One region of the Pectobacterium araliae genome, then DNA from elsewhere that is predicted to be linked to it. Evidence: riboswitches for the same ligand, from Rfam matches in the RefSeq annotation. Region 1 holds a riboswitch; each other region holds the start of a gene.

Region 1 (7,654 bases):
AGTATGGGTTTGATTAACCAGTCTAAAGGGTTATGGCGTTTTTCTCTATGTCACAACGTGCCTGTGGTTTTTCATTTTGTGTCAGGTGGGGGCAATCAGCCTGACGGTTGGCTGAAGTGGATCAGGAATAGCTCGGCGTTAGCTGCATACGTTTCCGTTATCCACGATTTGCTATGTAATTGATGGCCTGGGTTGGAGATAGTTGGTGTTTACTTAATCTGAGGGGACAAAAAATATTGTAAATATCCATTTGAGGTACAAAGTTCGCCCCAGATCTTTGGGGCGAAATGGAGATAGTTTATTCTGTTGTAATTTGATTTTGCTTTTTGATCGTTCTGGTTTTCAGCATCTCAACCTGTCCTGATTCTGTTAATGACCAGAATGTATTCATGCTGCCATCAGTCGTTTTTAAATATTCAATTTTAATGAAATCATATGCGCGCAATTGTATGCCTATCGTCTTGAGATCCTGAGAGGAAACTTTAGCGGATGTGCCTCCTTTGTCTGCGATTTTTTTCGCTGTTTCGGCAATTGTGGCTGAGACACTTGATTCGGGATAATGTCTAGTGAGGTAGGGCGATATTGTATGAAATATGTCCTTCCATTCCATGCTCACAGACCAAACTTTAATCCCACCAGTTGTGTGTGGCCCTCTAGGAAAAGTAGATTGGCAATTAAAATCGAAAACATCATCGAAATCCGCTAGATTTAAGTCAAGCGTTTGGTTGCGACTCGAAGTTGCCATTTTCAGTTCGTTTTTTAACCGTTCGTTTTCTTTTTGTAAATCAACTATTGCTCTTAAGTCATTTTCAGAAGACGTTAGATTGGCTCTCACCCATCCGATTGCTGGATAAGTTTTCATCGTTTTACTCATACTTAAGGCGACCAATCCAGGTAAATCTTTAGCTGTTGCCCATGTTTTCCTGAGACGATTGGTTGAGGCCTTCTCTATGAATGCTGTGAGCTTCTCTCTGAGCTCAGAGTCTTTTTCAGATTTGGCTAAAGGTAGACTTTCCGGATTCTCATGTACTAAAACAACAACACGTAAACCTTTTGAGACCGCATAATCGAATTCCTTTTCGGTGTAACTTAAACCGTCCTCTGCGACAGAGCCATATCGTCCACCAATGATCAGCAGATAATAATCACAATCATCAATTACTTTTTTTATGAATTCCCATTGCTCTTCATCGATTGCTGGGAATAACTCCATTCCTGCTGGGATGCAATCCATTTCCATCAGCGTCTGTATAACGTGTTTCCGTTCCTCTTCCAAATCCGTAAAAGTTGAACTTACGAAAACCTGGTAACGTTTATCCATTTCTATCCCTTAAAAGCGGAAGGGGCATGAAGCCCCTTCATTCAACATTAACCAGCGTAGCTATAGGAATCACGCATACCATCACGATAGCCTTCAGCAAATGCTGCTTGCGGGCTTTTATGGCGTACAGTGCCCGCTTGGCTATCAGGCAAAACATGCAAATTTACCCAGACTTGTTCCGTTCGAGATAAACCTGATTGGTATCCTTGATCGTAGGCGCAGCCACAACCACAACATTTATGCCGCCCCTCACCACCTTGGTCATCTGGCAGGTTAATGAAAGCCGTATTGTATCGATGAGACTTATTACAGATTGTCATGTGTAGCTCCTTATGAGCACTAATTGGTATTTACATGACCATCCAAGCTCGGCACAATCAAACCGTAGAAATGAAAGTGAGGCTAACAAACGTTATGAGTCTGCAAACTCATGGTGGTCATGCTTCATAAGCCGGATTCACAATTTGTGAATCCGGTTTTTTTATGCCTGTTATTAATGCGATATCTATATGTAGTGCATTAATTTCATTAATGCACTACATGCTGTGTATTTTAGTTGAGATTCTTTTGAGTACAAGGCTTGATTTTGAGGTTAAATTTAGATTGCGAAAGGTTAATAAATGCGCAAGCCTTGTCTGACAAGGCTTGCGACAATGTCAATAATGCGCAAAAAAATAAAAATTTGATCGAATACAGACTTCTTTGGCGAAAGGAGATAACTCGCTGATTCTTCAGAGTACCTGTGGTGATATCAGTCAGGAACTGTTTGGGAACCAGAACCTTGTTTAGTCCACTGCTTGTGGATAAGGTCAATATCCGCTGGACACTAGTAGGATTGGATGTCCATTTACAATACTGCCCACTGGCATTATCCTGATCGAAGATTAATAAAACATTAATCGCAACATTTTGATTTTAAATGACTCGGGGTGCCCTTCTTTGTGAAGGCTGAGAAATACCCGTACCACCTGAACTGGATAATGCCAGCGTAGGGAAGTCACGGTATGCCCACCGGTTGCCGCCTTCTTCCACGCCGGTTGGGAGATTTATGAACACGCGACCCGCCGACTTTTCTGCCGCTCAGGCAGCAATATCGCTCACCCAATTTCATTCTGCTTCACCGCTGGTGCACTGTTTGACCAACGACGTGGTGCAATCTTTTACTGCTAATGTGCTGCTGGCGCTGAATGCGTCGCCTGCGATGGTGGTCGATCCCGATGAAGCCGCGCAGTTCAGCGCGGTGGCCGATGCGCTGCTGATTAATGTCGGGACGCTGGAGCGCTCGCGTGCCGATGCGATGCGAGCGGCGGTAAAGAGTGCACATCAGGTGGATACGCCGTGGGTGCTCGATCCGGTTGCCGTAGGCGGTTTAACCTTTCGTACCGAATTTTGCCGAGAGCTGCTGACATGGAAACCGACGGCGATCCGCGGCAACGCGTCTGAAATCATGGCGCTGGCGGGGTTAGCCGCACAGGGGCGGGGTGTCGATAGCGCTGATGATTCGCTGGCGGCGCTCCCTGCCGCACGCGAGCTGGCTCGACAAGTGGGGACGATTGTTGCGGTGACCGGCGTGGTGGATTATGTCACGGACGGTGAGCGAGATATCGCGGTAACCGGCGGCGATAGCATGATGACGCGGGTAGTCGGCACGGGCTGTGCGCTGTCGGCGGTGGTCGCAGGTTTTTCTTCTCTGGACGGCGATCGCTTATCCCACGTGGCGGCGGCGTGTTATGTCATGGCGTTAGCGGGGCAGCAGGCAGCTTCAGCATCACAAGGTACAGGCAGTTTTATCCCCCATTTCCTCGATAGGTTGTATACCCTGCGCGCGGAGGAACTGGCATGAAACGTATCAATGCGTTGACGATTGCGGGCACCGATCCGAGCGGCGGTGCGGGGATTCAGGCGGATTTAAAAGCGTTTTCCGCGCTGGGTGCTTACGGCACGTCGGTCATTACCGCGCTGGTGGCGCAAAATACGCGTGGCGTGCAGTCCGTCTACCGAATTGAACCGGATTTTGTCGCGGCACAACTGGATTCCGTGCTGAGCGATGTGCGTATCGACAGCGCCAAGATTGGTATGCTGGCGCAGACCGATATTGTCGAAGCCGTTGCCGAGCGCCTGCGCCATTACGCCGTGCCTTTCGTGGTATTGGACACCGTGATGCTGGCGAAAAGTGGCGATCCGCTACTGGCTCCCGAGGCGGTGGAATCGATCCGTCGTGAGCTGCTGCCGCTGGTTTCCCTGATTACGCCGAACCTGCCGGAGGCCGCTGCGCTGCTGAATACGTCATCGGCCACCAACGAGCGGGAAATGCGTGAGCAGGGGGAAGCGCTGCTGGCGATGGGCTGTCAGGCGGTGCTGATGAAAGGCGGACACCTTAGCGAAGCGGAAAGCCCAGACTGGCTGTTCAGTCGACAGGCCGATCCGCAGCGCTTTAGCTCACCGCGTGTGAATACACGCAATACGCACGGCACCGGCTGCACGCTGTCTGCCGCGTTAGCGGCACTGCGACCGCGTCACGCTAGCTGGGGCGAGACGGTTAAGGCCGCGAAGGCGTATTTACAGCAGGCGTTACAGCATGCCGACACGCTGGAGGTCGGGCACGGAATCGGCCCCGTTCATCATTTCTACCGCTGGTGGTAAAACGCACATTCAGCTTGAAGTATGACGGGTATAAGTAAATTGACTTGTACTTTGCGTGACATCTTTGTCAGTAATTTCAAACTAAATTAAGCGTGTTTGTCATAGACAGTACGCGGGTTGGCCGGTTATTTTGCAGTGAATTCTTGGCGTTAATGTGAAATAGGATGGATAACATATGGCAGGTTCTGCTCGCAGTGCGATGGCTGCCAAGGCGCTTCAGACGATACTCAATATCGGCCTGCTGGCGCTGGCGACCATTCTGGTTATTTTTTTGGTCAAGGAAACGTTTCATCTGGCGAAAGTGCTGCTGATCTCCAACGAGAAAGATTCCTCCTATCAGTTGATAGAAGGCATCGTGATCTATTTCCTTTATTTTGAATTTATTGCGCTGATCGTGAAGTATTTTCAGTCCGGCTATCACTTCCCGCTGCGCTATTTTATCTACATCGGCATTACGGCCATTATTCGCCTGATTATTGTCGATCACAAAAGCCCAGCGGATACGCTGATTTATTCCGCGGCGATCCTGCTGCTGCTGGTGACGTTGTATCTGGCAAACAGTAATCGCCTGAAGCGGGAATAAGCAAACACGTCGTTATTCCAACAGCGAACACTGAGGCGGCAGTCGACAGGAGATCGCTGCGGGAAGTACCTCAATGTGGAAGCGTTTGGCGGTAAGTGGCTCGCCGTCCAGATTAAACGTCATATCGTCTGGTGCGGTGATCTCCAGCCAGGGCAAGGTAGCGGAAATCATGTTCTGGTTTTCGCTGCCAGTAAACCAGGCCTGAAGCATATTGGGCAACAGCTCGGTTGCTGACAGCACGCTCAGTTCCAGCAGCCCATCGTTAACCAGCGCTTCAGGGCAAAGCTGCTGTCCGCCGCCTGCCTGACGGCCATTTCCCGCCGCGACAACCAGCGTATCCCCCGACCAGTGAAAACCTGGCCCGCGAATTTCACAGCGTTCGGCTTGCAGCATGTCCATGCGAAAAAGCGCGTGCAGCACGTAAGAGGCACTCCCCAGCGCGGCCTTCATCTTGGCTGGCGTCTCGGTGGTAATACGCGTGGCGAATCCGCCCGTCGCCATGTTGATGAAATAATGGCTGTCGTTGACCTTGGCGATATCAATCGCAGTCGCGCGGCCTTTTATCGCCAGCGTCAGCGCATTGTACATCTCCATTGGAATCTGACAGCTGGTGGCAAAATCATTAGCCGTGCCTAACGGTACAATTCCGAGACACGGACGCACCGCTTCCGGCTGTACCGCCAATGCCGCAGCGACTTCATTGACAGTGCCGTCGCCTCCGGCAGCGATCACGTTATCCGCGTTGAGCTGAATCGCCTCTTCCACATAGCGTTTGGCATCACCGTATTCCCAGGTCACGCGGACATGCAGCGTATAGCCGTCCTTGCGTAGCTTATCGATGGCCTCGCGCAGTTCTTCATTACCCGCGCTTTTTCCATTCAAAATCAGTAGCGTGATTGGATTTTTTTCCATGTCATCTTTCTCTGGCTGCGATGTTGTCGTTAAGACAGAAACGTTGCAGTTAATCATAGACACTAAATTAGCAGGTAGACATCAGAAGAATCGGTGAATGTTTGCGGTAGGGAAATGGGTAAACGGGAGGATCGAGTAGGAGGCGAGATTACTCCCGCCGTCCTCTCACACCACCGTACGTGCGGTTCCGCATACGGCGGTTCATGTTAACTCTGGAACTGCCGTTGCTGCTCCACTAGTGATATCAAGCCGAGTCGTCTGAACTGCGCCGTCTTTATCGCATCATTCATGTGACTCGACCCCGCGTTCCACCACGCTCCTCGCTGGTTACTCGCCGACCTCCACGCTCGCTTTTCACACAAGCCCGCTCGCATTAGCATTCGGGCTCGCGTATACGTTCGTTTCCATTGCCGCCACAGTAGACTGCGCAGTTTACGCCTGACCCAGCCGTCAATCTTCTCCAGAACTCCTTTTACTTCCGTGTATCTGAAGTAGCTCATCCAGCCTCGCAGTATCGGTGTGAGTTCATTGATTACGCCTTTCACTGATTTCGTCGCGTGCCCTGTCGTCAGGCTACGGATCTTCTCCTTCAGCCTCTCGACACTGCTCCCTGCGATCTTCAGTCGGGTCTGTTTGTGCCGTGTCACGCTGTATCCCAGGAACTTACGCTCCCACGGTCGCGCCACCGCACTCTTCTGCTCATTGACCTTTAGCTTCAGTATGTCTCTCAGGTACACCCTGATTGCCCTAAAGATATGCTCGCCTGCTTTGCGACTGCTCACGTAAATGTTGCAGTCATCCGCATAGCGACAGAAGCTGTGACCTCGACGCTCCAGTTCTTTATCCAGTTCATCCAGCAGAATGTTCGACAGTAGCGGCGACAACGGTCCGCCCTGCGGCATTCCCTTACCTCGCTTCTCTGTCTCGCACCCGTTCGTCATTTCCGCTTCAAGGTAGCGACGTATCAGTTTCAACAGCCGTTTATCCCTGACATGCCTCGCCAGACGTGACATCAAAATGTCATGATCCACCCGGTCAAAGAACTTTTCCAGATCCAGATCGACCACCCAGCGTTTCCCGCTTTGTATGTAGCGCTGTGCCTGTTGCACTGCCTGCCACGCATTGCGGTTACTTCTGAACCCGTAACTCGATTCGCAGAAGTGCGGCTCCACGACCGGACTGAGTTGTTGTGCTATCGCCTGCTGGATAAGCCTGTCCACTACCGTCGGGATACCCAGGGTTCTCACGCCGCCGTCCGGCTTTGGGATATCCACTCTGCGTATCGCCTGCGGCTGGTAGGCGCCCGTAATCAATGCCTGCCTGATACTCGCCCAGTTCTGTTTCAGCCACGGCTTCAACTCCGTCACTTTCAGGTTATCTACCCCTGCCGCGCCGTTGTTTTCCACCACGCGCTGATAGGCCAGCATCAGGTTCTCTCTCGTTATCACCGTTTCCATCGTCAACGGCATTTCCGCTTTCGTTTGCCCACCGACCGCCGTGGGGATTTCAGCACCCTCATGCAGCACTGACGGATACTGTCCGTCTCCTCTGCCGCTGGCCGCAGTGCTCTGCGCTTGTGCCTCATTAATTCCCATCGAGTATCGGTGTCCTAATCACGGTTAATCATGTTCAGCCCTTCATGCTGCCAGTTATGCAGCACTACTACGGCTTCGGCTGACTGCTGCACGTTCATCCCGTCGCCTCTCGACGCTCGGTAGCCCTGAAGCAAACGTGCAGCCCTCCCGGGGTAATTCGCGCGACCTTCCTGCTTATGCCTGTCAGCTTTACGTCACAGCGTTCTGTGCAAGTATTGGGCTTTGATGATATTTGCCACCTTACCCCGCTGTGCCGCCTAAACTGCTTCCTGTTCGTCAGGCCAGCATTTTGCCTTCAGCTTCCTTCAGATCCCACCTCGCGGTGGGCACCCTTGCCGTTCGGCTAACACTTCCCCTTGCCGGGTGTGTAGAGGACTTTCACCGCCAAGTCGCCCCTTGACCACTACAGTCAACGGACAGCGCCCGTCAAGGCGCTACGCGCCATGCCCGGCGCACAAAAGAAAAGCCAGCTCAAGGGAGATTGAGCTGGCCAAGGAGGTGGTTCCTAGTAGTATCACTACGCTTATTTTTCGTTCTATGTTTTCTCAGCGATGCAATACTAACCACAAGACCAGCGAATTGATGTGATCTGTTTCTAAT
Region 2 (7,654 bases), 1.1 Mb from region 1:
ACGCTGGATCAGAAAGATTCAGTCTGGGATGAACGTCCGTCTCTGGGTGTGGTATTGGCTGCAGGCGGTTACCCGGCTGACTACAATACGGGTGATGTGATTTCCGGTTTACCACAGCAGGATGCCGAAGATGGCAAAGTCTTCCACGCTGGCACCAAGTTGAACGGCATTGATGTCGTCACCAACGGTGGCCGCGTACTGTGCGTCACTGCATTAGGTAATACCGTGGCTGAAGCGCAACAACGCGCTTATGAAATAGCAGCAGGTATTCAGTGGCAAGGGGTATTCTGCCGAAAAGACATCGGCTACCGTGCCATTGAGCGCGAGCAAGCCTGATAAGAAAAAGTTCGGTAAACGATTATCGGATCAATACTGAAGCCCGGAGACATCCGGGTTTTTTATAGCCAGATTCTTTATGGCTAATAGCTATTTAGGCTGCCACTGGCAGACATCATCCACCACCACCAGCAGTAGCTGCGTTCCTTCTGGTGCTTCCAACCACGCGACGTTTAGCGCGCGTGTTGCACGCGCTTTTTGCTGCGCGATCCATTCACGCGAGTCTCTGTCAAAATCAGGACGAACGACCGTACCGTCACAAGACTGAACCTGCCCTTCCAGCCATTTCCCTTGCTTTAGCATAACCTTGCCTGCACGCAAGACATCACTCAGTTCCAGCATACGTTTAGCATCAAACTGGTAGAGTGCAACATCATCATCGGATACCGCTTCACGTCTTTCAGCCAACTGCCGCTGCATAAAGCTGACAGTTCCATCTTCTGCAAAGCGCAAACGTACATCTTCTTGCTGCGCTCCGAGCTGATTACGCTGTATCTCGCGTAGCTTATCCTGCTGGAATGTATAGCGCGTCACCACCAGTGCATTGCCCTGAAGCGGGTTGTACACGGTGGTCAGTGCCGTCGTATTCTGCGCATCATCCTTACGCCACAAACGCACAACACCACGATCGGCAACGTAACCGCTAGCGAACACTTCCGGCGGTGCGGTGCGGCTACTACAAGCTACCACGGCTATAAGCACGAGGCCTGCGCCACACAAACTTCGTAAAAGCAAAAGGGGCGAAAACGCCCCTCTGCTTAAACTTTTAACCGGCATGGGCTTATTTAACAGCGTCTTTCAGAGCCTTGCCAGAAACAAACGCTGGCACGTTGGCAGCAGCAATTTTGATTTCTTTACCGGTTTGTGGGTTGCGGCCAGTGCGCTCATTACGATGGTTCACTTTAAACGTACCAAAACCAACTAATTGTACTGCATCACCTTCTTTCAGAGACTCGGTAATTGCCGCCAAAGTTGATTCCAGAGCTGCTTTAGCCTGTGCTTTTGACAGATCAGCTTTGTCCGCAATTACATCAATCAGTTGAGTCTTATTCATAAGTTATCCTTACAGTGTGTTTATCGCTTGCTAAGCATCGAGTGCGACGGATATGCCCTTTCCCGTTTTAGGGTGTAGTAGCACTCTCCTGCATACACGCACCGACAGCCACTTTTTTTACGCCCCCCAAATGTAGACCAGACAGGGTGCGAATGTGAAGCCTTAAGACAGGCCATTTCAGGCCTTAAATCACGTTTTATCGCGTTATTGATGCAAATTTATCCCGATGTTACTACTTCCGGCCTCGCGCAGATCGGAACGGAGCCCTTTGATCAGCTCAATATCGCGTTCTTCACAGGCCGCCAACAGGCGAAAAATCTCCCATTGGATGTCCCATTCTTCTTCAATCGCAGGCAAAATCTTGAGCTCGTCGTCGGTCATTTCTTTGCCAGCCTGCGTCATTTCCAACATAGCAACCGTACGGATGGACGCTTCACTGATGGCTATCGCATGTTCCAGCGTTTCACCGCTTAAGCGCGAATGAATCAGCTCACCCAGTGCGATGCAGGCATCAATAGCCGGGTAAACACCGTAAAGATCGTAATCTTCCGCGGCGGGAACCGCTTCTTCCAGCTTTTCCAACTGGTTATCGAAATTAACCTTCGCATCTTTAACAACTAATGTTTCCCATACCAAATCGAGAATGCGGCGGTAAACCATCGCGTCTCCGAATTCTGTTTGACGACAAAATTCGTGGTAATTTGGATACATACGTTCACAAAGACATGCCATGAAAGTGACATGTTGCCAGCTCGCCAACTTTTCCAGACGTAAATGAATGGGGTTACGTAACATTTTTATGCTCATTAACGGCGACGGACGGCAGTGTACCTGAAATCACAGTGACGCCCTATGCCTGAATTCCTAAAGTTTTACGACAATACGCTAGCCGCTTGCAGCCGCTGCCAACGCACAAATGCGGGACGATTCGATGCGACAGCATCAGCCCAACGGGTCGGCTCCGGTAAACGGTAGCCGCGCATACAAGATTGCACCCAGTGCAATGCACTATCCTGACTGATCCGATGCCCTGTTGCCACAAACAGCGGATTACAGCGCGCTTTGCTACGCCATACCCAACCAATCTGCTCACTCTTATCCAGCAAGGGCTGTTGGCTACCGACACTCTCAGCCAACGGCTCAAATCGGCCACAAAGCCGACTTTTCGCCACGCCAATCGTGGGAATGTCAACGAGCAGACCAAAATGGCTGGCAACGCCGAGACGACGCGGATGGGAAATCCCATGCCCATCGACAAACAGCAGATCCGGTTTCTGTTCAAGCAACGCCCACGCAGCGAGCAGCCCAGGACATTCACGAAACGAAAGAAAGCCGGGGATATAGGGCATTGTCGTGCTGATACGCGCAATCCTGTATTCTACCAGTTCTAACGAAGGATAGCGCATTACCGCAATTGCGGCGCGAGTGACCGAACCTTCTTGCTCAAAGCCAACATCCGCGCCCGCGATAAACGCAGGCTGTTCAAAAGGTAGATCGTCGTACCGAATCACATCAGAAGCGCGGGCCAGCTGTTCGGCCCGCAGCTGTTGTGTATCAATCACATCACCTCCTGTGAATCATGCGTGATAAGCGCGGGACAACCGATGCACGGCCTCAACAAAAACGCCCGCATGCTCCGGCGGCACATCCTGATGAATGCCGTGGCCCAGATTGAAAATATGTCCATTGCCTTGCCCAAACCCAGCGAGGATCGAGGCGACTTCCTGCTCGATCCGTGCCGGATCGGCATATAACATTGAGGGGTCCATATTTCCCTGTAGCGCAACTTTATCGCCTACACGACGGCGTGCATCGGCAATGTCACTCGTCCAGTCCAGCCCCAGCGCATCGCAGCCTGTTGCTGCCATCGCCTCCAGCCACTGCCCTCCGCCCTTGGTGAAGAGCGTCACGGGCACTCGGCGACCTTCATTCTCGCGCTGTAAACCATCCACGATTTTATGCATGTAATGCAGGGAGAACTCTTTGTAGTCTCGTCCACTCAGCGCGCCACCCCAAGTATCGAACACCATCACCGCCTGCGCACCCGCGCGAATCTGCGCGTTGAGATAAAGAATGACGCTATCTGCCAGTTTATCCAGCAACAGGTGCAGCGTTTTAGGCTCAGCGAACATCATTTTCTTGATGACGGTAAACGCCTTGCTGCTACCGCCTTCCACCATATAGGTGGCCAGTGTCCACGGACTACCCGAGAAACCGATAAGCGGCACGTCACCGGCGAGGTTTTTACGGATCGTCCGCACCGCGTTCATCACATACCCGAGTTCCTGTTCTGGATCGGGAACAGGCAGTTTAACCACATCGGCATGCGACGTGATGGGAGAGTGAAAACGTGGACCTTCCCCCGCGTCAAAATAAAGCCCTAAACCCATGGCATCAGGGATAGTGAGAATGTCAGAGAACAGGATCGCAGCGTCCAGCGCATAACGCCGTAAAGGTTGTAGTGTGACTTCACACGCCAGCTCTGCATTTTTGCACAGTGACATAAAATCACCCGCCTGCGCACGCGTTGCCTTATATTCCGGTAGATAGCGCCCCGCCTGACGCATCATCCACACCGGGGTGACATCGACAGGTTGGCGCAATAACGCCCGCAAATAGCGATCATTTTTCAGGTCGGTCATGTTCTCTTCCTTTCAGCCTCACGACGGTTCTATACCAGATAGATGTGATGAAGCGGATGCGTTATAAAACGAACGTGTTATGAAACCAACACATTAATTAGCGTAAATAGTACCACGTCAGCCTTCGTTCTCGTGATGAGCACGGCACAACACTACTGTATCTTCGATAAGTCGACGTGCCACGGTGCCCAGCGGAGGCAACAGCGGAAGTTGGTCATAGCGGAACCAGTCTGCGTCACGCAACTCTTTCGGATCGTGCTTGATGTCTCCACCCGCATAATCGGCTGTAAATGCCATCATCAGCGAATGAGGGAATGGCCAAGGCTGCGAACTCACGTAACGCAGGTTTTTTATCTGAATTTGGCTCTCTTCCATCACCTCACGTACAACCGTCTGTTCTAGTGTTTCGCCCACTTCCACAAACCCAGCCAGCACGGTGTACATGTTCCCGCGATGCCGATTATGCTGCGCTAGCAAAATTTCATCACCACGGCGAATCGCGACGATGATACAAGGCGCGATCTGCGGATAATAGCGTTCTCTGCAGTGGTGACATAAGCACGCCAGCTCCGTTTTGCTCCGCACCATTTCATGGCCGCAGTAACCACAAAAGCGATGGGAGCGATAGAATTCAGCAAGTTGTACGCCTCGCCCCGCCAGTTGGAATAAGCCCGCGTCTTGATCGAGCAGTTGGCGAACCGATACCATGCCAGTATCCCGCCCCTGGCAAACCAGCCAGACAAGCTGCCCTTGCCATTCACCGATTTGACGAGCTACTTTCCCCTGTAACGACCACGCCGTCGCCGTTCCGCGCGGTAATTCTCCTTGGGGTAGCCAGATTTGTACTGCATCGCTCACTACCCACCAGCCGGTTTCATCACCTTTTAGCGTCTGTTCCATATCTTTTTATTGCTCCACTGCCACTTCACTGGCATTTTACATTCAGAGTGATTACATAAGTTTTATAACTGGGATTTCAGTTATTTCTTACCGTTCACGGAGTCAACAATGCTAAACCAGCTACAAAGTCTGACTGAATACGTTGGTGGCAATAATGCGTTAATCGACCAATGGCTACAAGCGCGTAAGCAGCTTCTGGTGGCTTACTATCATCTGGTTGGCATCAAGCCGAACAAGGAAACGCTTTCTCTTTTGGATGAAGAGGCATTGGATAATTTTTGCCAGAATCTGGTGGACTATCTTTCTACTGGGCACTTTCATTTATACGAAAAGATGCTGCATGAAGCCGCGACGCACAGCGAACAAGTCTTAGCGCTTTCCACCCAGCTCGACCTCGCCCTGCAAAATAATACGCAGCAAATTATGACGTTTTACGATAGCCATCTGGCGGCAGCCATTGACCATGATAACTGCCTCGAATTCCAGCAGGCACTTTCCAGCGTCGGCGAAGCATTAGAAGAGCGTTTTACGTTAGAAGACAACATGATCAAGCAGGTTTACGATAACTAGTCGTCATTTGACGTTATTTAAGAACATCATCACACACTGGAAAGGCAAAAGCGGCACGCTTTGACATCCGCGTTTTGCCGACATACAGTGTAGGGGTTTTATTGACCCGTTTAACAGACGGGCAAATCTTGTCGGAGTGCCTAGCGTGCTCGTGTTTTGTTTTACGAAATCAATCGTTATGACGAAACTTATGAGCGCACAGGCTGAGACCGTTAATTCGGGATCCGCGGAACCTGATCGGGTTAATACCTGCGAAGGGAACAAGAGTAATGCACTTCATTGAGCCCAAGGCTGTGTATTCCCACATACCTGCTCTGACGCTCAATATCATTATTACTCCCTCCGGCTCCAGACAAGCAATCTTCCCTTTACGTCTTACAGGAACTTGCTATGTCTACAGAACCCTTGTCTATAAAAACCTCGTCGGTAAAGACAGAGTTATCTACAGCATCCAAATCTGGTCGCCGTGAACAGCGTGCCGCCGCCCAGCAGTTTATTGAAACCTTACAGGGAACCGCCTTTCCCAATTCCAAACGCATTTACCTTACAGGCTCACGTGACGACATCCACGTACCGATGCGGGAGATTCAGCTTAGCCCGACGTTACTTGGCGGCAGTAAAGACAACCCCCAATACGAACCCAATGAGCCAATCCCGGTTTACGATACGTCAGGGCCTTATGGCGATCCGGCTGCGCAACCCGATGTCCGCGTTGGGCTAGCGAAGCTGCGCGCCAGCTGGATTGCAGAACGTCACGACACCGAAGCGTTATCCGGCGTCAGCTCCGACTTCACCCAACAGCGTCTGGCGGATGCGGGTCTGGATCATCTGCGTTTCGAACACCTGCCACGTCCGCTGCGTGCCAAAGCAGGAAAACGCGTCACCCAGCTCCACTATGCGCGGCAGGGCATGATTACGCCTGAAATGGAATTTATCGCCATTCGCGAAAATATGGGACGCGAGCGTATCCGCGGCGAGGTGCTACGCCAGCAGCATCCGGGGCAAAGTTTCGGCGCTCTCCTGCCGGAAAACATCACGCCGGAATTTGTCCGTCAGGAAGTGGCTGCCGGGCGTGCCATTATTCCCTCAAACATCAATCACCCCGAATCGGAACCGATGATTATCGGCCGTAATTTTCTGGTGAAGGTTAACGCCAATATCGGCAACTCCGCCGTGACATCTTCCATCGAAGAAGAAGTGGAAAAACTGGTCTGGTCTACCCGCTGGGGCGCGGATACCGTGATGGATCTCTCGACTGGCCGCTATATTCACGAAACGCGCGAGTGGATTCTGCGTAACAGCCCCGTACCCATCGGGACAGTACCGATCTATCAGGCGCTGGAAAAAGTGAACGGCGTGGCGGAAAACCTGAACTGGGAGATGTTCCGCGATACGCTGCTGGAGCAGGCGGAACAGGGCGTGGACTATTTCACCATCCACGCGGGCGTGCTGCTGCGCTATGTGCCGATGACCGCCAAACGCCTGACTGGCATCGTCTCACGTGGCGGTTCCATTATGGCGAAGTGGTGCCTGTCGCATCACAAAGAGAGCTTCCTGTACGAACATTTCCGCGAAATTTGTGAAATCTGTGCGGCTTATGACGTCGCGCTGTCGCTGGGTGACGGCTTACGTCCCGGCTCCATTCAGGATGCCAACGACGAAGCCCAATTTGCCGAACTGCATACGTTAGGTGAGCTGACCAAAATTGCCTGGGAATATGACGTACAGGTGATGATCGAAGGCCCCGGCCACGTTCCGATGCAGATGATCCGCCGCAACATGACCGAAGAGCTGGAACACTGCCACGAAGCGCCATTCTATACGCTCGGCCCGCTGACGACCGATATCGCACCGGGTTACGATCACTTCACCTCTGGCATCGGTGCTGCCATGATCGGCTGGTTTGGCTGCGCGATGCTCTGTTACGTCACACCGAAAGAGCATCTTGGTTTGCCGAACAAAGAAGACGTCAAACAGGGGCTGATTACCTATAAGATCGCCGCCCATGCCGCCGATCTGGCGAAAGGCCATCCCGGCGCGCAGATCCGTGATAACGCCATGTCAAAAGCGCGCTTTGAATTCCGCTGGGAAGATCAGTTCAATCTGGCGCTCGATCCGCAAACCGCACGCGCCTACCACGATGAAACGCTGC
Region 3 (7,654 bases), 2.2 Mb from region 1:
TTGTTCCGCTAATCCTGGATCGTGCACCACCGCATCAGAAAACCACGGAATGGCATCTTTTGCGCGTTGAAGATCCTGATTAATTGAGCGAAAAAGGTCAGGGTGAGGATAAATAGCGCGATAGGCCCATCCCGTTTCTACCTCAGAACTCCCCGTGTGCACATCGTCTGCATTCACCAGAATGATGTCGCCTTTGGGCGCAACGTGCTCAGCACCAGAACGATAAAAGCGTTGAGCCCCCTGCTCAATCACGCTAATGCAATAGGTATCATGCACATGACGAGGAAAACGCTGCTGGTAGTACTGCGCCTGCAACATATCCAGACCACCGAGTGCCTCCAGGTGTCTGAAATGTGTCTGCTCTTGCGCAACCAGCTTTTTATGCACGCGTTAACCCTCTTGTCATTTGTACAAAATTGCTCAGACAGAGAAGAAAAATAGGCGATCTTCATCATCCAGAAACGGTGTACCTGTTTCACCGATTCTATCAGAAACGGATTAACATCCCCATGCTGGAAAAAACAGCGAAAAAAAACCAGCGAGAGAACTCGCTGGTTGGTGAAACATCACCATTACTCAGAATACGTTTCCTCACACCACCTAGAACCAATGACGGTATTCGTCGTCGGACATGTCTTTCAGGTGCCACTGCGTCGCCTGCTGTAGTAATGCAATGCGCTGTTGGGTAGACATCCACCGCAACCACTTCGCTTTACAGGTCGATAAGTAGGCTCGATAGAACTGGGACAAACGGGAAATTGCCATAAGCCACCTCCTCTCTTTCCTTGTTAGAAAGTATCGACGTAATATAGGGAAAGATAAATTGATGACTTTAGTGCAGGGAGTTCCTCTTTTATGTCTTCCCCTCGATTGCAACAACAGTTCATCCGCCTGTGGCAGCACTTTCAGGGGCAAACCACCGACACCACACTGCAAGAGCTGACCGGTGTGTTGAATTGCTCACGCCGCCATATCCGCTCGTTATTGAACGCCATGCAACAAGCAGGCTGGCTCATCTGGCAAGCCGAAGCCGGAAGAGGAAAACGTTCGCAACTTTCCTTTGTGTATACCGGATTAGCGCTACAACAGCAGCGTGCCGAAGATTTGCTGGAACAAGATCGTATTGAGCAACTGGTGCAGTTGGTCGGTGACAAAGAAGCGGTGCGCCAGATGCTACTCGCCCACCTTGGACGGAGCTTCCGGCAAGGAAAGCACATTCTGCGCATCCTCTACTACCGCCCGTTACACAATTTATTGCCCAGCTCGGCACTGCGACGCTCGGAAATGCACATTGCGCGACAAATATTCAGCGGACTCACCAATATAAATGAGGAAAATGGGGAACTGAAACCCGATCTGGCTCATCACTGGCAGAGTTTATCTCCTCTGCACTGGCGCTTTTATCTGCGTCCGGCCATCCGCTTCCATCATGGTCGTGAACTCACGATGGACGACATCACCACATCGTTATCGCGCCTCACCTCGCTTCCGCTCTTTTCCCATATTGAGGCCGTGACCTCACCGATGCCGTTTGTGATTGATATCCGCTTACACAACCCAGATACGTGGTTGCCGTGGCTTTTAGCCAGCGTACACGCCATGATCCTGCCACAAGAGTGGCAAACGCTGCCGAATTTCGCCCAACACCCGATTGGCACCGGCCCTTATGCCGTGGTGCGCAATAACAGCAGCCAATTGAAGATCCGCGCTTTCGATGACTATTTTGGCTATCGGGCGCTGATTGATGAGGTCAACATCTGGGTCCTACCGGACGAACCGGAAGAAATGCCCGTCTTCGTTCAGTTCCAGTCCGACAATTCTCGTCACGAACAGTTGGAAAGTAGAATGGAAGAAGGCGGTTATTTCCTGTTGTTCGACAAACGCTCGCCGCTGAACAAGCGCCCAGAGACTCAGCAATGGCTCAGGCAGGTATTTAATCCTATTTCGCTGCTCAACCACGCCAATATCAGTAACCAGCGCGACTGGTCACCGGCCTATAGCCTGCTACCGCGCTGGCATCATCATCACCCCGATACGCCACAGTCCATACCCAAAGGACTAACCGACGTCACGCTCACGTTCTATCAGGAGCACCCAGAATACCGGATATTGAGCGAGATTATGCGTACGCTGCTGGCGCAGCAGGGCGTCACGTTGCATGTTCAGACCATCAGCTACGAAGATTGGTATCAGGGTAATGCCGAAAGCGATATCTGGTTTGGTAGCCTGAATTGTTATCTGCCGCTCGAATTCTCTCTGTTTGCGATGCTCTATGAGCTGCCACTGGTGCAACATTGCCTGAACGACGACCTGGATACCGACGCACAGCAGTGGCGTAATAACACACTCTCAATGGCAGAATGGAGTGAAAAACTCATCAAAAGCGGGCAACTGCATCCGCTATTGCATCACTGGCTGCAACTTCAAGGGCAGCGCAGTATGCGCGGCGTCAGGATGAATATGTTGGGCTGGTTTGATTTTAAATCCGCCTGGTTTGCGCCGCCGGAACGCTGAGAGCCTTTCGCTGCCCGACTTAACCCTTTACAATGTGCCGTTCTCAACGGGGTGCGGAAAATTTTTCGCTGAGAAGATACCCGTCGAACCTGATCCGGTTAATACCGGCGAAGGGATTTGAGAGTGCGGCTTATTGCTGCCTCGAAGTCCTTTGCCACCCTATGATTCTCAGGAGTGCAAAGTGTTAAATCAATTATTACACCGTTCAGCCACCGTGCTGAAAACCAGCCTGCCTTGTCTGTTACTGCTCTCAGCATCCGCTTTCGCCAAACCTGCGCTTACCGTTTATACCTATGATTCGTTCGCTTCCGAGTGGGGTCCAGGCCCCGTCATCAAGACCGCGTTTGAAAAAGAGTGTGAGTGCGAACTGAATTTTGTCGCACTGGAGGATGGCGCATCGCTGCTAAACCGCCTGCGTATGGAAGGCAAAAACAGCAAAGCGGACATCATTCTGGGACTGGACAACAACCTGTTGCAGGCAGCGGAGCAAACCGGCCTGTTTGCGCCACACGGTCAGGACACCCGTGCGGTTACGGTGCCGGGCGGCTGGAGCAATAAAACCTTCGTTCCTTACGACTACGGCTATTTCGCGTTTGTGTATAACAAAGACACGCTGAAAAACCCGCCGAAAAGCCTGCATGAACTGGTGGACAGCAATGCACCGTGGAAAGTGATCTATCAGGATCCGCGCACCAGCACGCCGGGGCTAGGTTTGTTGTTATGGATGCAGAAAGTGTACGGCGACGATGCGCCACAAGCCTGGCAGAAGTTGGCGAAAAAAACCGTTACCGTCACCAAAGGCTGGAGTGAAGCCTACGGTTTGTTCCTGAAAGGGGAAGCGGATCTGGTGTTGAGCTACACCACATCGCCGGCCTACCACATCATCGAAGAGAAGAAAGACAACTACGCCGCAGCGACCTTTAGCGAAGGACATTACCTGCAAATCGAAATCGCCGGGCAGTTGGCTTCCAGCAAAAATCCCGAGTTGGCAAAACGCTTTATGCAGTTCATCCTGAGCCCAACCTTCCAACAGGCTATCCCGACGACGAATTGGATGTATCCGGCGGTGAAAACCGACCTGCCTGCGGGCTTCGCGACGCTCGCCGTGCCTGAGAAAGCCATGCAGTTCAGCGCACAAGATGTTGCCGACCAAAGGACGCTGTGGATTCAGGCATGGCAACGCGCCGTCAGCCACTAATCGGCGGACGTCTGTGGCCGGGGCTGCTGGCCACCACGCTGTTAATTTCCGTTGCCGTACTGGCTTTCGGCGCACTGTGGATACAGGCGCCCGAAAGCCAGTGGCGCACGCTATGGCATGACAGCTATCTCTGGCATGTCATTCGGTTTACCTTCTGGCAGGCCTTTCTCTCTGCGCTGTTTTCTACCGCTCCAGCCATTTTCCTTGCCAGAGCGCTGTATCGACGGCGCTTTCCCGGCCATCGCTGGCTGTTGCGCCTGTGCGCGATGACGCTGGTGCTGCCCGTATTGGTAGCCGTTTTTGGCCTGCTCAGCGTTTATGGCAGACAAGGCTGGCTGGCCTCTGCGCTGGGCTGGTTTGACCTGAAATACACGTTTTCGCCCTATGGGTTGCAGGGAATTTTGCTGGCGCATGTGTTCTTCAATCTGCCGCTGGCAACCCGACTGCTATTGCAATCCTTAGAAGGTATTGCCACCGAGCAGCGCCAGCTAGCCGCCAATCTGGGTATGAACAGCTGGCAGCATTTCCGTTTGTTGGAATGGCCCGCCCTGCGCAGGCAGATTTTACCCACTGGCGCATTGATTTTTATGCTCTGCTTTGCCAGTTTTGCCACGGTGCTGTCGCTGGGCGGTGGCCCGCAGGCGACCACCATTGAGCTGGCTATTTATCAGGCATTAAGCTTTGATTACGATCCGGGGCGCGCGGCACTGCTGGCGTTAATTCAGATGGTCTGCTGTCTCGGTTTGGTGCTGCTGAGCCAGCGGCTGGGACGGATTCTGCCCGTTGGCAGCACACAGCAGCTTGCCTGGCGTAACCCGCAGGATAGCGCCTTAAGCCGCCTCACCGACGGCCTGCTGATTGGTGCGCTGTTGCTGCTGGTCGTGCCTCCTTTGCTGGCCGTGGTGGTCGATGGTGTGAACCGCTCATTGGTTTCCGTCCTGCAACAACCTGTGCTCTGGCAAACGCTGTTTACCTCACTGCGCATTGCCTTAGGCGCGGGACTCCTGTGTCTGGTGCTAACCATGATGCTGCTCTGGAGCAGTCGCGAGCTCAAGCTACGCCAAAAGCCACTGTTCGGGCAGTTGATGAACCTGAGCGGTATGCTCATCCTCGCCATGCCGGGCATTGTGCTGGCAACCGGCTTTTTCCTGCTGCTGAATAACAGCATCGGGCTACCGCAATCCCCTTACGCACTGGTGGTGTTCACCAACGCGCTGATGGCCATTCCGTATGCGATCAAAGTGTTGGAAAACCCAATGCTGGACGTTGCCGAGCGCTATAACCGACTCTGTACGTCGCTGGATATTCACGGCTGGCAGCGGCTAAGGCTGATCGAACTCGCCGCGCTGAAACAACCGCTCGCGCAGGCGTTGGCTTTTGCCTGCGTGCTGTCGATTGGTGATTTCGGCGTCATCGCGCTATTCGGCAATGAGCAGTTCCGCACGCTGCCGTTCTATCTGTACCAGCAAATCGGTTCCTATCGCAGCGCCGACGGCGCAGTCACAGCGCTGTTGTTGATGCTGCTGTGCTTTATATTATTTACCCTGATTGAGAAACTGGCAGGCCGTCATGATCGCGCTTGAGAAATTGACCTACTTTTATCAACACTTGCCCATGCGTTTTGATTTTCACGTCAAACCGGGCGAGCGCATCACCATCCTCGGCCCCAGCGGTGCGGGGAAAAGCACGCTGCTGAATCTGGTTGCGGGCTTCCTGATGGCTGACAGCGGGGAATTACGACTGAACGGCGAATCTCACCGCGAGACGCCTCCGGCTAAACGACCAGTTTCGATTCTGTTTCAGGAAAATAATCTGTTCCCTCACCTGACGATTGGGCAGAACATCGCGCTGGGGCTGCACCCCGGCCTGCGGCTCAGTACCGCACAGCGTGAAACGCTACAGCAGATCGCCGATCGGGTGGGTTTGGCGGATCTGCTGGATCGTCTGCCCTCGCAGGTTTCCGGCGGGCAGCGCCAGCGCGCGGCATTGGCACGCTGTCTGGTGCGTCATCAGCCCATTTTGCTGCTAGATGAACCGTTCTCGGCTCTCGATCCGGCGCTGCGTCAGGAGATGCTCGATCTGGTTGAAAGCGTGTGTCAGGAGCGTGAGTTCACGCTGTTGATGGTGTCGCACAATCTGGATGACGCCATGCGGATCGCAAAGCGCACGGTGCTGATCGTGGACGGACAAATTTATTATGATGGATCGACTCAGGCGCTACAGGATGGCAGCGCCGAAGCGTCCACCATCCTGGGAATTTCACGTCCGTCTTCGGATTGAAGAATTAAGGCAAAGCCTGATAGCGCAAGTTGCTGAACGTGACGGCGCCCTCGCCTGAAGCATACAGGGCAGGCCGCAAACTGAGAAAGTCATACGCGACGTTGTGATGATAACCGGACACTTCCATTTGCACCGGATATTTCTCCCACGCTCCCTGATCCGAGGTGCGGGTGTAAAACGTCACGATATGGCGATCGTTTTTCATCCGAATTTGCACCTCATTACCCGTGATATGCGGCAGTTTCTTCTCCGCCCTTTCCAGCCCATAGCGGTGCATGACGGTGCCATCCTGATTAAACGACAGCCCAACGTACAGCTTCGCGTTATAGAACAGCAGTAAACCGGCCTGCGCTCCTAGGGCAAAATTCGCCGTGACTTCAATCTGATAAGCCTGATCGCCGGGGATCATCGTCAGCGGCGCGCTGTCCTTCGGCGACGTGCCTTTTGCTTTCAGGTGCAGCTTGCCGTCTTTAAGCGTGACCCGCTTCAGCTCTTCTGCATTGGCGCGGTAGAAATGCCAGCGGGCTGGAAATTTCTCGTCGGTAAAGCTATCAGACCAGCCGATGCCATGAGGCACTGCCTCGCCGCCTTCCGGCTTGCGAATCGGTTTGCCGGTATCGAATCCAGCGGATGTAAACCAGCCATCATCACCCCAGACGATCGGCTCCAGCATCGCCTGCCGCCCCAGTGTCATAAAGCCGTTTTCATAACCGTGGTACACCATGTACCAGTTTTTATCCGGCCCTTCGATCAGCGTCGCATGCCCGCGCGACCACCATTTCTCTGAACGATCCTGTGTGCGGATAATCGGGTTATGCGGCGAGTTTTCCCACGGTCCGTTGATCGATTTCGATCGGGCGGCAATCACCATGTGTCCCGTTGGCGGCCCAGCCGTTCCACCTTCCGCCAGCACCATGTAGAAGTAATCACCGTGGCGCAGCATTTTTGGCCCTTCCTGCGAGAAGCTTTCCACATCCCACTCTTCCGGATATTGCCATCCCTGATAGACCACTTCCATGTCGCCGACCGTCGACAGCCCGTCATCAGTTAACTGCACGCGATTGCCGCCAGACATAAAGATGTAACGCTTACCATCTTCTCCTACCACATGACCGGGATCGCTGGCCGGATTTTTCAAACCGATATCTTTCGGCGGCGTCCACGGGCCATGAATATCATCAGCAGTGATCACATACAGCGTTTTCTTTTTCGTCCCTTTGGCGTCAATAATCCGGTTTGTAGTGAAGTAGATGAAGTATTTGTCGTTATGCTTCACCAAATCCGGTGCCCAGATGGCATCAACGGGCGTCGTGATCGCCGGGCTTAGTGGTTCCCAGTTCACTAAATCGCGCGAGTGCCAAATCAGCAGTCCGGGGATGTCGTCAAAGGACGAAAACGTCATGTAGTAATCAGCGCCATCCTTGATAAGGGTGGGATCGGGGTGATCGCCCGCAATAATTGGATTGAGATAACAGCCATTGCCCAAATCCGCCTGACGCTGCTGTTCAATACCCCGCATCCATTCGTTGGCAGGGCCAGCCTGACACGCTATCGCCTGGCCAATACCCATTGCCATCAGTAAGATACCGCTCAATACACCTTTCCCTACCACTCGGGAAACACCCATTTGTCACCACCCACTATCCCAATGATTATTTTGTA

Evidence for each region. Region 1 has a riboswitch for thiamine pyrophosphate ahead of thiM (hydroxyethylthiazole kinase). Riboswitches for the same ligand answer to the same signal wherever they lie in the genome.
Region 2: another riboswitch for thiamine pyrophosphate. It lies ahead of thiC (phosphomethylpyrimidine synthase ThiC); the one in region 1 lies ahead of thiM (hydroxyethylthiazole kinase).
Region 3: another riboswitch for thiamine pyrophosphate. It lies ahead of thiB (thiamine ABC transporter substrate binding subunit); the one in region 1 lies ahead of thiM (hydroxyethylthiazole kinase).

Annotation. Positions count from the first base shown of each region.
Region 1 covers NZ_AP028908.1:3,117,327-3,124,980, reverse strand. The annotation lists gene AACH44_RS14205 (DUF4062 domain-containing protein) at 299-1,321, opposite strand; gene AACH44_RS14200 (hypothetical protein) at 1,369-1,641, opposite strand; TPP riboswitch at 2,237-2,333, shown strand; gene thiM (hydroxyethylthiazole kinase) at 2,370-3,164, shown strand; gene thiD (bifunctional hydroxymethylpyrimidine kinase/phosphomethylpyrimidine kinase) at 3,161-3,964, shown strand; gene psiE (phosphate-starvation-inducible protein PsiE) at 4,140-4,547, shown strand; gene yegS (lipid kinase YegS) at 4,560-5,459, opposite strand; gene ltrA (group II intron reverse transcriptase/maturase) at 5,666-7,054, opposite strand.
Region 2 covers NZ_AP028908.1:4,209,231-4,216,884, forward strand. The annotation lists gene purD (phosphoribosylamine--glycine ligase) at 1-336, shown strand, start outside; gene AACH44_RS19115 (DUF1481 domain-containing protein) at 427-1,113, opposite strand; gene hupA (nucleoid-associated protein HU-alpha) at 1,118-1,390, opposite strand; gene AACH44_RS19125 (YjaG family protein) at 1,595-2,185, opposite strand; gene nfi (deoxyribonuclease V) at 2,263-2,952, opposite strand; gene hemE (uroporphyrinogen decarboxylase) at 2,968-4,032, opposite strand; gene nudC (NAD(+) diphosphatase) at 4,150-4,932, opposite strand; gene rsd (sigma D regulator) at 5,041-5,502, shown strand; TPP riboswitch at 5,625-5,779, shown strand; gene thiC (phosphomethylpyrimidine synthase ThiC) at 5,893-7,654, shown strand, end outside.
Region 3 covers NZ_AP028908.1:648,581-656,234, reverse strand. The annotation lists gene AACH44_RS02960 (AraC family transcriptional regulator) at 1-387, opposite strand, end outside; gene sgrT (glucose uptake inhibitor SgrT) at 601-765, opposite strand; gene sgrR (HTH-type transcriptional regulator SgrR) at 856-2,514, shown strand; TPP riboswitch at 2,552-2,648, shown strand; gene thiB (thiamine ABC transporter substrate binding subunit) at 2,729-3,712, shown strand; gene thiP (thiamine/thiamine pyrophosphate ABC transporter permease ThiP) at 3,688-5,295, shown strand; gene thiQ (thiamine ABC transporter ATP-binding protein ThiQ) at 5,282-5,992, shown strand; gene AACH44_RS02930 (family 43 glycosylhydrolase) at 5,997-7,619, opposite strand.